Linked DNA regions of Sediminitomix flava. The protein of the gene in region 1 binds, or shares a complex with, the protein of each later gene. Links are inferred from orthologs where the notes say so. Each region holds a gene or a part of one and is shown in the gene's direction. Other genes may lie near its edges.

Evidence for each region. Proteins that work in one complex are often made in the same cells at the same time.
Region 2: the proteins of pheS (region 1) and pheT are in contact, whole or in part, in a crystal structure (PDB 6P24), measured with the Escherichia coli proteins. The link is inferred for Sediminitomix flava from one-to-one orthologs.

The regions. Positions count from the first base shown.
Region 1 is NZ_QGDO01000009.1:47,416-52,152, forward strand. The notes cover bases 45-2,989. They hold pheS (phenylalanine--tRNA ligase subunit alpha), read left to right. Parts: upstream 45-978; coding sequence 979-2,001; downstream 2,002-2,989. Other genes in these bases: BC781_RS22830 (alpha/beta hydrolase-fold protein), read left to right, coding at 45-809; BC781_RS22840 (SpoIIAA family protein), read left to right, coding at 2,153-2,554; BC781_RS22845 (thioredoxin family protein), read left to right, coding at 2,698-2,988. Outside these bases: more of BC781_RS22830, read left to right, coding at 1-44; BC781_RS22850 (nuclear transport factor 2 family protein), read right to left, coding at 3,060-3,833; BC781_RS22855 (class I SAM-dependent methyltransferase), read left to right, coding at 4,009-4,737.
Region 2 is NZ_QGDO01000001.1:1,734,356-1,739,242, reverse strand. What follows is about bases 580-3,674. They hold pheT (phenylalanine--tRNA ligase subunit beta), read left to right. Parts: upstream 580-967; coding sequence 968-3,382; downstream 3,383-3,674. Other genes in these bases: BC781_RS06865 (DUF481 domain-containing protein), read right to left, coding at 580-638. Also shown: more of BC781_RS06865, read right to left, coding at 1-579; BC781_RS06855 (coiled-coil domain-containing protein), read left to right, coding at 3,678-4,887.

The DNA.
Region 1 (4,737 bases):
CAGATAACGAGAATATCCATCATGAAATAAAGTATTGGAAAGAAGGAGGAGAAATGCCTATCAGAGGTCAGATTACAGGAAAAGTAGAATACCTCGAACAGCTAAAAGGAGAGGGGATACTTCCGCGTGATGTTATTGTTTGGTTACCTAAAGAATACGAAGCGAATCCCGATAAAAGATATCCTGTACTTTATATGCACGATGGTCAGAATATCATTGATCCGAAAACAGCATCTTTTGGAGTAGATTGGGCTATAGATGAAACGGCAACCGAACTTATCAACAATAAGGAAATCCAGCCATTCATCATTGTAGGCGCTTACTGCACCGAAAACAGAACTCCAGAATACAGCCCAGGAAAGGAGGGAAGTGCCTATATGGATTTTATGGTGAATACACTCAAATCAATAATCGATAAGAAATACAGAACCAAGACTGGCAGGGAACACACCATCGTTGGAGGCTCATCTTCGGGAGGAATCATCTCATTTATGCTCGCTTGGGAATATCCCCAAATCTACTCGGGAGCTATCTGTATGTCACCCGCCTTCAAAATTCAAGATATCGATTATGTAGACGATGTGCTTGCTTATACAGGAAAGAAAAAAGACTTAAAATTCTACATCGATAACGGTGGAATAGGACTCGAACAAAAGCTACAGCCGGGCATTGATGAAATGATTAAAGTTCTTCAAGAAAAAGGATATATCTTAAACCAAGATTTATTTTATGTGATTGATGAAAACGCACAGCACAACGAAGCCGCTTGGGCAAAACGGATGCCTAAAGCCTTGAAGTTATTTTTCTAGCCTTGTATCTTTTTGCATCAGTCAAATGTATGACTTTCATTATCACCAACAGATTGCTTTTCAAAAGGACTTCAACTTTATGTTTTTTCTATTAAATTTGTTCCTTTATAAATTGATCTTCACTGAGTAGGTATAAAAGCCTACTCATTGCATATAAATTCAAAAGAGCATGCTTGAGCAAATCGAAAAAATAGCAGAAGAAATTGCCCAATCTACGGCAGCCAATGCAGAAGAACTTGAAGCCTTCCGTATGCGCTTCATTAGCCGTAAGAGTGTTATTGGTGATATCTTCGGACAAATGAAAAACGTCGCTCCTGAAGAGCGTAAAGAATTTGGGCAGAAAGTAAACATGCTGAAAAATGCTGCTCAAGATAAATTCAAAGAATTAGTTGAAGCTTTGGAAAGTGCATCAGACAATTCTGCTGCAGAAGGACTTGACCTTACACTTCCAAATATTCCTCATGAGTTGGGTAGTGTTCATCCAATTACAAAAGTAAGAGCTGAAATCAACCAAATCTTTGAAAGAATTGGTTTCAATATTTCTGAAGGTCCAGAGATTGAAGATGATTGGCATAACTTCACTGCCTTGAACTTCCCTCCAAACCACCCAGCGAGAGAAATGCAAGATACTTTCTTCTTGGAGAAAGATCCTGATATTGCTTTGCGTACACACACTTCGTCTGTACAGGTTAGGGTTATGGAAAATCAAGAGCCTCCAATCCGTACACTTTCTCCAGGTCGTGTATATCGTAACGAAACAATTTCAGCAAGAGCACACTGTATCTTCCACCAAGTAGAAGGACTTTACATTGATAAAAATGTAAGTTTCAAAGACTTGAAAGATACTTTGTATTATTTCGCCAAAGAGCTTTTCGGACCAGACACAAAAATCCGTTTGCGTCCATCTTACTTCCCATTTACTGAACCAAGTGCAGAGCTTGACGTAAGCTGTAACATTTGTGGTGGTAAAGGCTGTAATATTTGTAAGTACACAGGATGGGTAGAAATTGGTGGTTGTGGTATGGTAGACCCTAATGTATTGGAAGCTTCAGGTATTGATCCTGACAAATACACAGGTTTTGCCTTCGGTATGGGTATCGAGCGTATCACGATGTTGAAATACCGCATCAACGATTTACGTCTTTTCACAGAAAATGATGTCCGCTTCTTAAGACAATTCAGTTCAATATAATTTCTGATTGGATTATCCATATAAAAGCTAAAAGCAGCCTGTCTGTTTTTAGCTTTTTTTATGCTTTCCTCTTTCGCGTAAGCTTCTTCACAAATAGCAAAAGAAGTCTTTCTTCTACTTCATTAGTTTTGAATCAATGATGAGTGAAACTATGGAAGTATTAAAAAACAAGTACTGCAGCCTATTCCACAATAAAGAAACTGAAACGCTTGATTGTATTTGGAATTCGCAGTCTTATTATATGCCAGAAGATGAATTCAAAAGATTTCTTCTTCAGGTAGTTGATATATCTACGCAAGAAGATGCTAATTATATCTTTTGTGATAATCGAGAATTTCTTTTCACAATGGATGATCACTTTCACCAATGGCATGATATCAATGTAGCCATTCCTTTATCTCAAAATATGAGAAAAATGGCCTTTGTACAATCGCCTGATTTCTTCACTCAGGTTTCTGTAGAACAAATTTTTGAGGAAGATCATGGTAAAAACATGCCTGTAAGACATTTTGAGGATAGCGAAGAGGCAAAAGCCTGGTTATTACAGAACTAACCACATTGTTTTTCTTTCAATGAATACCAGCTATATTTCATTTATATACTAACTGTTTAGGCGTGTCATTAAAAAAAATGCAAACAAATTTATACAAAGAAGAGTTTCAAGTGTATTGAATATTTATGTGAAGTTGAATTTGTATGGCACGCTTTAAACGACTGATATTTTCTGAAAAACCCGTATTACTATTTTTCTACGCCAATTGGTGTGAACCTTGTAAAGCATTTATCCCAAAACTCGATGCGATGATGGAAACCATAGATCTGCGTTGGGTAAAAGTAAATGTAGATATGCACAAACAAGCAGCACTACAATGTCAGATAAAAAGTATACCAACACTTATTCTTTTTCAAAAAGGACAAGAATTGTGGAGACATCAAGGAGAAATCACTTCTGAAGAACTTAAAGATATTTTAGTAGCCACAATTTAAGTCATCCCAAAAGAAATTTAGGATGACTTTTTTGAGAGAAATCAAATCAACTTAAATCCAATTTATTGCCCTTAAGCAGCCGCTATATCATCATAAATACGTACTGCACTTATCTTATTATCCTGATCCAACTCATAAATTGCCATACCTGCCTGAGGTTCTAATTTATTTCTTCCCCATTGATCACAGACATATTCTACAGCAAGTTGTTTTCCATCAAAAGTAGTCGTGCACTCTTTTAGCTGTACACCACCTTTGGCTAAAACATTCTGAAAATAAACCTCTCTTTCCTCTTTGCCCTGATGTACGAATGCATCACCAATAGGCTCTCTGATGTAAGCTTTTTCACTGAACAAGTTTAAAATTTCTTGTTCACTGCCATGTCTGAGCGACACAAAGTAATTCTGGATTACCTCTGGCTCTTCCAACTTCTCCTTAGTTCTTAAGATGGGTTTTCTGATATGATTAGTACCCGAAAGTGGCAATGTACTATGGTAGCTTCTCAAATACAGTATTTTGCCATCTCTGATATCTGCTGTTACAGATACAGGCAACTCAACCAAATCAGACTCTGTAGGTTCTTTCAGCGTTAGTAGCAACTTCACTTCTACCACTATTCTGTTCTCCGTTTCAATTACAGAAACAATATCACAACTTGAATTATGTGCATTCAACCACTGCTGACGATCTTTCACGTAGGCCATAAATGCTGCTCTACCTACTACTTCACCATGCTGAGGTGTATTAATTCTGGGTTCACTGTGAAAAAATTGTTCTAAAGACTGATAATCACCTTGAAGAATTAATGAATAGTACTGTTTAATTTTAGCTTTTATATTATCCATAACTACCCGATTGATTTGTTTTATCTTAGAACTTATTTACGTGTACAAATAGTTCTTTATACTGTCTGAGTAGATTTGAAAACTTATCTTCTACTATCTAGTTAATCCTATTTGGGATAGGAATTCCTAAATCGAAGTGTATTTTTGAGTATCAGAAGTCAATAATTAGAACAGAATGGAAGTGAACAAAACCGCAGAAAAAGACTGGTTTGCCGATTGGTTTAATACTCCTTACTACCATCTGCTTTATAGAAATAGAGATTTTTCTGAAGCAGAGTTTTTTATCAACAATCTCATTGAAAAATTGGAGGTTAAGCCCGAACACAAGGTCATGGATCTTGCCTGTGGTAAAGGACGTCATTCTATTTTTTTGTATAAAGCAGGACTTGATGTTACAGGTTTAGACCTTTCTATGGAGAGTATTCAATATGCTAAACAATTTGAAAATGAGCGACTTCATTTCGTACAACACGATATGAGAGAAGTCTATCAAACAAAAGGATTTGATTTCATATTCAATATGTTTACTAGTTTTGGCTATTTCATGGAAGATGAAGAAGATCAAAAAGCGATTTCTGCAGTTGCCCAAAATCTAAAAACAGGAGGGAAGTTAGTTATCGATTTTTTCAACACTTCAAAAGTAATCTCAACGCTCCCAAACAGAAATATTACGCCAAGAGATCATATCGATTTTCATATTCACAAATACCTACAAGACGAAAGGTATATCATAAAGGAAATTGCTTTTGAAGATAAAGGAAAGTCTCATTTTTATAGCGAACGTGTAAAAGCATTACACAAAGATGATTTTGTAAAGTATTTTGAGAAAGCTGGGCTAAGTTGTCAACAAATTTATGGCAGTTATTCACTTGATCCTTTCGATATAGAGAATTCTGACCGAATG
Region 2 (4,887 bases), on another replicon or contig:
AGGCGGTATTGACTCAAACGTTCAAATGGAACTTGGTAATAGGAAATGACATTGAAAAATAGCTTGTCACTAATGTCCCAATTCACCGAGAGGTAAGATGCGATTTTGAAAAACTGTGTTTCCCTAAAACTTCCAATATTTCCTTGTTCTTCATTTTCTTCTTGCCAGAGTTCGTGTTCGAACATAGCTCCCAATCCCACAGAAGTTTTGAATTTTTCTCCTTCCTTCAAATTATAGCGAGCATCAGAACCGATAAGGTAACGTTCTTTCAAACCTCTGACATTATCGTATTGTAATTGAGTGAAGATTTCGGGAGATATCTTCCAAATCTTATAAATATTTGAACGGAGGTGTAGATAACCGTTACTGATAAGTTGTTCTCCATTTCCTTTCAAGAAATTCATATTCCCGATGAAATAGTAATCAGCATTTTGTCCTAAGTGTGCGGCATTCGTCTCAAAGCTAAAATCCAGTGTTTTGGTTTGTTGGCTTTGTAGCGTATAGGTACCTGTAAAAGCACCTAACCAAACATTGGTAGTGTCTTCTTGAAGTCGAACAGCTTCTACATTTAATATTTGGGCATTGACACCCATAACACTGATAAGGACTAGTAAAAGGGAAAAGAATATTCTCTGCATTCTAAAAAGGATTATTTAATTTTTACAAAAATATAATGGATTAAAGGAAGTGAAAAGGTTTTGTTAGGAAAAGCTGTTAATAAGTAATCTGAATACAAGGCTTTTGCGATTTGGAGGGATCAAATTTTAAAAGTAGAGATAAGTTGAAGCCAAAAATACATTGTTCCTTCAACCTTCCTTAGATACAAGAATTTACTTTAGTCTCCATCATTCTAAAAAGCTGATGAATGTATGGTGGCTATTCTTGAATATATTCCTATTTTTGTTGTTTCATTAAAGAATGTGATTTCTAACGAATAAATAACTTTCCAACTGGAAATAATTAAGCGATGAAGATTTCAATTGACTGGCTTAAAGAATATATAGATTTCGATAAATCTGCAGAAGAGATTGACCACATCCTAACGATGGGTGGACTTGAAGTAGAAGGTATCGAGAAGTTTGAACCAATTGAAGGCGGATTAGCTGGATTGGTAATTGGTGAAGTAGTTGAATGTGGTAAACACCCAGGTGCAGACAAGCTTAGCTTGACTAAAGTTGATGTTGGAGGTGAAGAGTTACTTCCAATTGTTTGTGGCGCACCAAACGTAGCAGCAGGACAAAAAGTTGTTGTGGCTACAGTGGGTACAATGCTTTACCCTTCAGAAGGCGAGGCATTCAAAATCAAGAAAGGGAAAATCAGAGGTGAAGTTTCGATGGGAATGATCTGTGCCGAAGACGAAATCGGTTTGGGTGCATCTCATGACGGAATCATGGTTTTGGATACTGATGTTGCAAACGGTACTCCAGCCGCTGATTACTTTGATTTGGATACAACAGATGTTGTTGAGATTGGTCTTACTCCAAACCGTGTAGATGCAGCATCGCATTACGGTGTGGCAAGAGACTTGAAAGTGTTGTTGGAAAAGGAAATCAAGTTCCCTTCAACAGAAGCTTTCAAAGTAGCCAATACAAACCGTACGATTGCTGTTGAGGTAGAAAACACAGAAGCTTGTCCAAGATATACAGGTCTTACAATTTCTGGTTTGACGGTAGCACCTTCTCCTGAGTGGTTACAAAACAGATTGAAGTCAATTGGACTGGCACCAATCAACAACGTGGTAGATGCAACAAACTACATCATGCACGGATTGGGACAACCACTTCACGCTTTTGACGCCGATGAGGTAAAAGGTGATAAAATCGTTGTAAAATTAGCTAACGAAGGAGAGAAATTCGTTACGCTTGACGAAGAAGAAAGAACATTGGCAGCTGCAGATTTGATGATCTGTAATGCTGAAGAGCCAATGTGTATTGCAGGTGTTTTTGGCGGATTGCATTCAGGTGTTTCTGACAAGACGACTAGCATTTTCTTGGAGTCGGCTTACTTCTCGCCAGATTTCGTAAGAAAAACATCACAACGTCACGGTATCAAGACAGATTCTTCTTTCCGTTTCGAGAGAGGAACTGACCCTAACTTGCCAGCCGAAGCTTTGAAAGTAGCAGCATTGCTTATTCAAGAAGTGGCAGGTGGTGAAGTGTCTTCAGAAGTTGTAGATACTAACTCAGAAAGAGTAGCTGACTTTGTAGTCAATGTAAAATATAAACACATCGACCGTTTGATCGGTAAAGAAATTCCAAAAGAAGAGGTACACCGTATCTTGGAAGGTTTGGAAATGACTTTCCTTTCAGATAGCGAAGAGGAATTCACAATTTCAGTTCCTCCTTACCGTGTTGATGTTCAACGTGAGGCAGATATCATTGAAGAAATCCTTCGTATCATCGGATTCAATAGTGTTGAATTGAGCGAAGATTTACATTCAGACTTCTTGGCTCACTTCCCTAAGAAAGACAAAGAAGTACTTCAAGCGAAAGTAACTGAGATGTTGGCAGGAGCAGGCATGAACGAAATCATGACCAACTCACTAACCACACATACTTATGCGGAAGCTGTTGAAAGCCTTAATTCAGAGAAAAACGTTGAGATTCTGAACATCTTGAGTGCAGACTTAGATGTGATGCGTCAAACATTGTTATTCTCAGCTTTAGAAGTTGTAAATCACAACGTAAACCGTCGTCAAACGAACTTGAAAATGTTCGAATTCGGTAAAATTTACCGTAAAGAAGAAAACGGTTACGAAGAAGATGCGAAGCTTTCATTGGTAATGACTGGTGATGTAACTGAAGAAAGCTGGAGAGCGGCTTCAAAACCATCAACTTTCCATGACCTTCAGAAATACACAAACTTCATTTTCCAAAAATTGAATATTCTTGATATCGATCAAGACTCTTTGGAAGATGATCGTTTCGCTTACGGATTGTCATTGAGCAAAAAAGGAAAACACATTGGTGTAATCGGAAAAGTTGCTCCTAAAGTGGCTAAAGTAGTAGGTGTAAAACAAGAAGTATTCTACGCTGAGTTGGATTGGTCAGTAATGCTTGATTTGTATTCTGCAGATTACGTATTCACTGAAATTCCTAAATATCCTGCAGTACGTCGTGACCTTTCATTGGTAATGAGCTCGAGCACTAAGTTTGCTCAAGTGAAAGAATTGGCAATGAAGACAGAACGTAAATTGTTGAAAGACGTCAATGTATTTGACGTTTACGAAGGCGAACACTTGGAAGAAGGAAAGAAATCTTATTCGGTAAGTTTCATCTTGCAAGACACGCAAAAGACGCTAAATGATAAAGCTATCGATAAGGTGATGAAGCGTTTGATGTCATCTTTCGAGAGAGAATTAAATATCTTGATTAGAAAGTAATCTTCTTGATTGAATTTTAATCAAAACAAAATCAATACCTCTACAGAAAATGCACAATGTTTTCAGTAGAGGTGTTTTTTGTTTTGTAGATTTCTACCTAATATGCAGAACTAAATGATATTTTTATCCTACAATAGTCCTATACTGTGGATTAAAATTTGTATTTTTTTGTGGATAAACATCATATATTAGTTTTATCTTTATTTTTTTAAATAACAATGACCCGAAAGGAGATCGCGAAAGCAGTTCTCCAACTTAAAGTGTACTCTCTAAGTGGGGCAGGGCAGTATAAGAATTGGAGGAGAATGAGAGAGCTATACAATCATCTAAATGGGAGTGGAATATGGTAGATTCTAATCTTGATAAAGTTGTAGTAGACGTCAGTTCAAACATAGAAAGCTTGTTTGATGAGCTTTTGCATGTCAAAAAAGAAGTCAACCAACTTACAGTAGTCAATAAAAACCTACAAGCTACTGTGGATAACCGCGAAGCTGATTTGGCGGTTTTGAAAAAACAAGCAGAAGAATTTATTTCTCAAATTGAGGCTTATACAGCCGAACGTGATGCTTTGAAAGAACAAGCAGAGCAATTGGCGTATACCAACAAAGAATTTGAGAGTGTCTTAGAGCGACATCAAAAAGAATTGGTGGAACTCCGAAAAGAAAATAGATACTTAAGGTCAACGTGGGAAGCTGATCAGTATATCATTCGAGGAAAACAAAAAGAAGTCTACCAACTCCAAGAGCTCCTTAAAGAAACGCATAATTCTTATGCAGAAGAGCTTAGTTATTTAAGAACAAAGAGTGTAGATACTTCTTTGCTAGATGCTAAGGAAGAAAAATATCAAGCTCTTTTATCAGATTATAATTTCCTTCTACCTCTTTTCAAATTAAAACAAGCTGAAGTTCTGAAGTTGCAAAATTACATTGCAGCAACAGGACAGCAAGCAGCTATTGATAAGCGTGTAGAAGAAAATCTGAAAATTAAAAAGGATAAACTTATTGATTGGCGAATTACCGCTTTCAGAAATATGAAGGATAGAGCTGAGAAAGATGTCGCTCAACTTCAAATATTGCTGAAGGCTAAAATGGATGAAGTTTACTCACTTCAATCTTTGGTAAAAGACAACCAAAAGGCATATACAAAACAGTTATCAGAGCTTAAAGCGAAAGCCTTAGATCAGTCAGAACTTGAGGCTAAAGAGTATGAGATACAATCAATTCGCTCTGCTGAATATTTCTTGAAGACAAGCTTGAAGCAAAAGCAAGCTGAAGTATATCGTTTGCAAAATGATTTAGCGACACAAGGACGAGAAGCTTTAATCAAAAAGCTAGAAGTACAAGAGAATGAGGATTTCTTGAAATGGCAACTTTCAACTTCAAAAGATTTGAAAAATCAGTGGGAGAAAGAGGCTATTCAACTAGAAACGATTCTCAAAGCTAAAATGAATGAGCTTTATCAGTTGCAGTCTCTTAGCCATGAAAATTGGAAAGATGCAGCCGAGT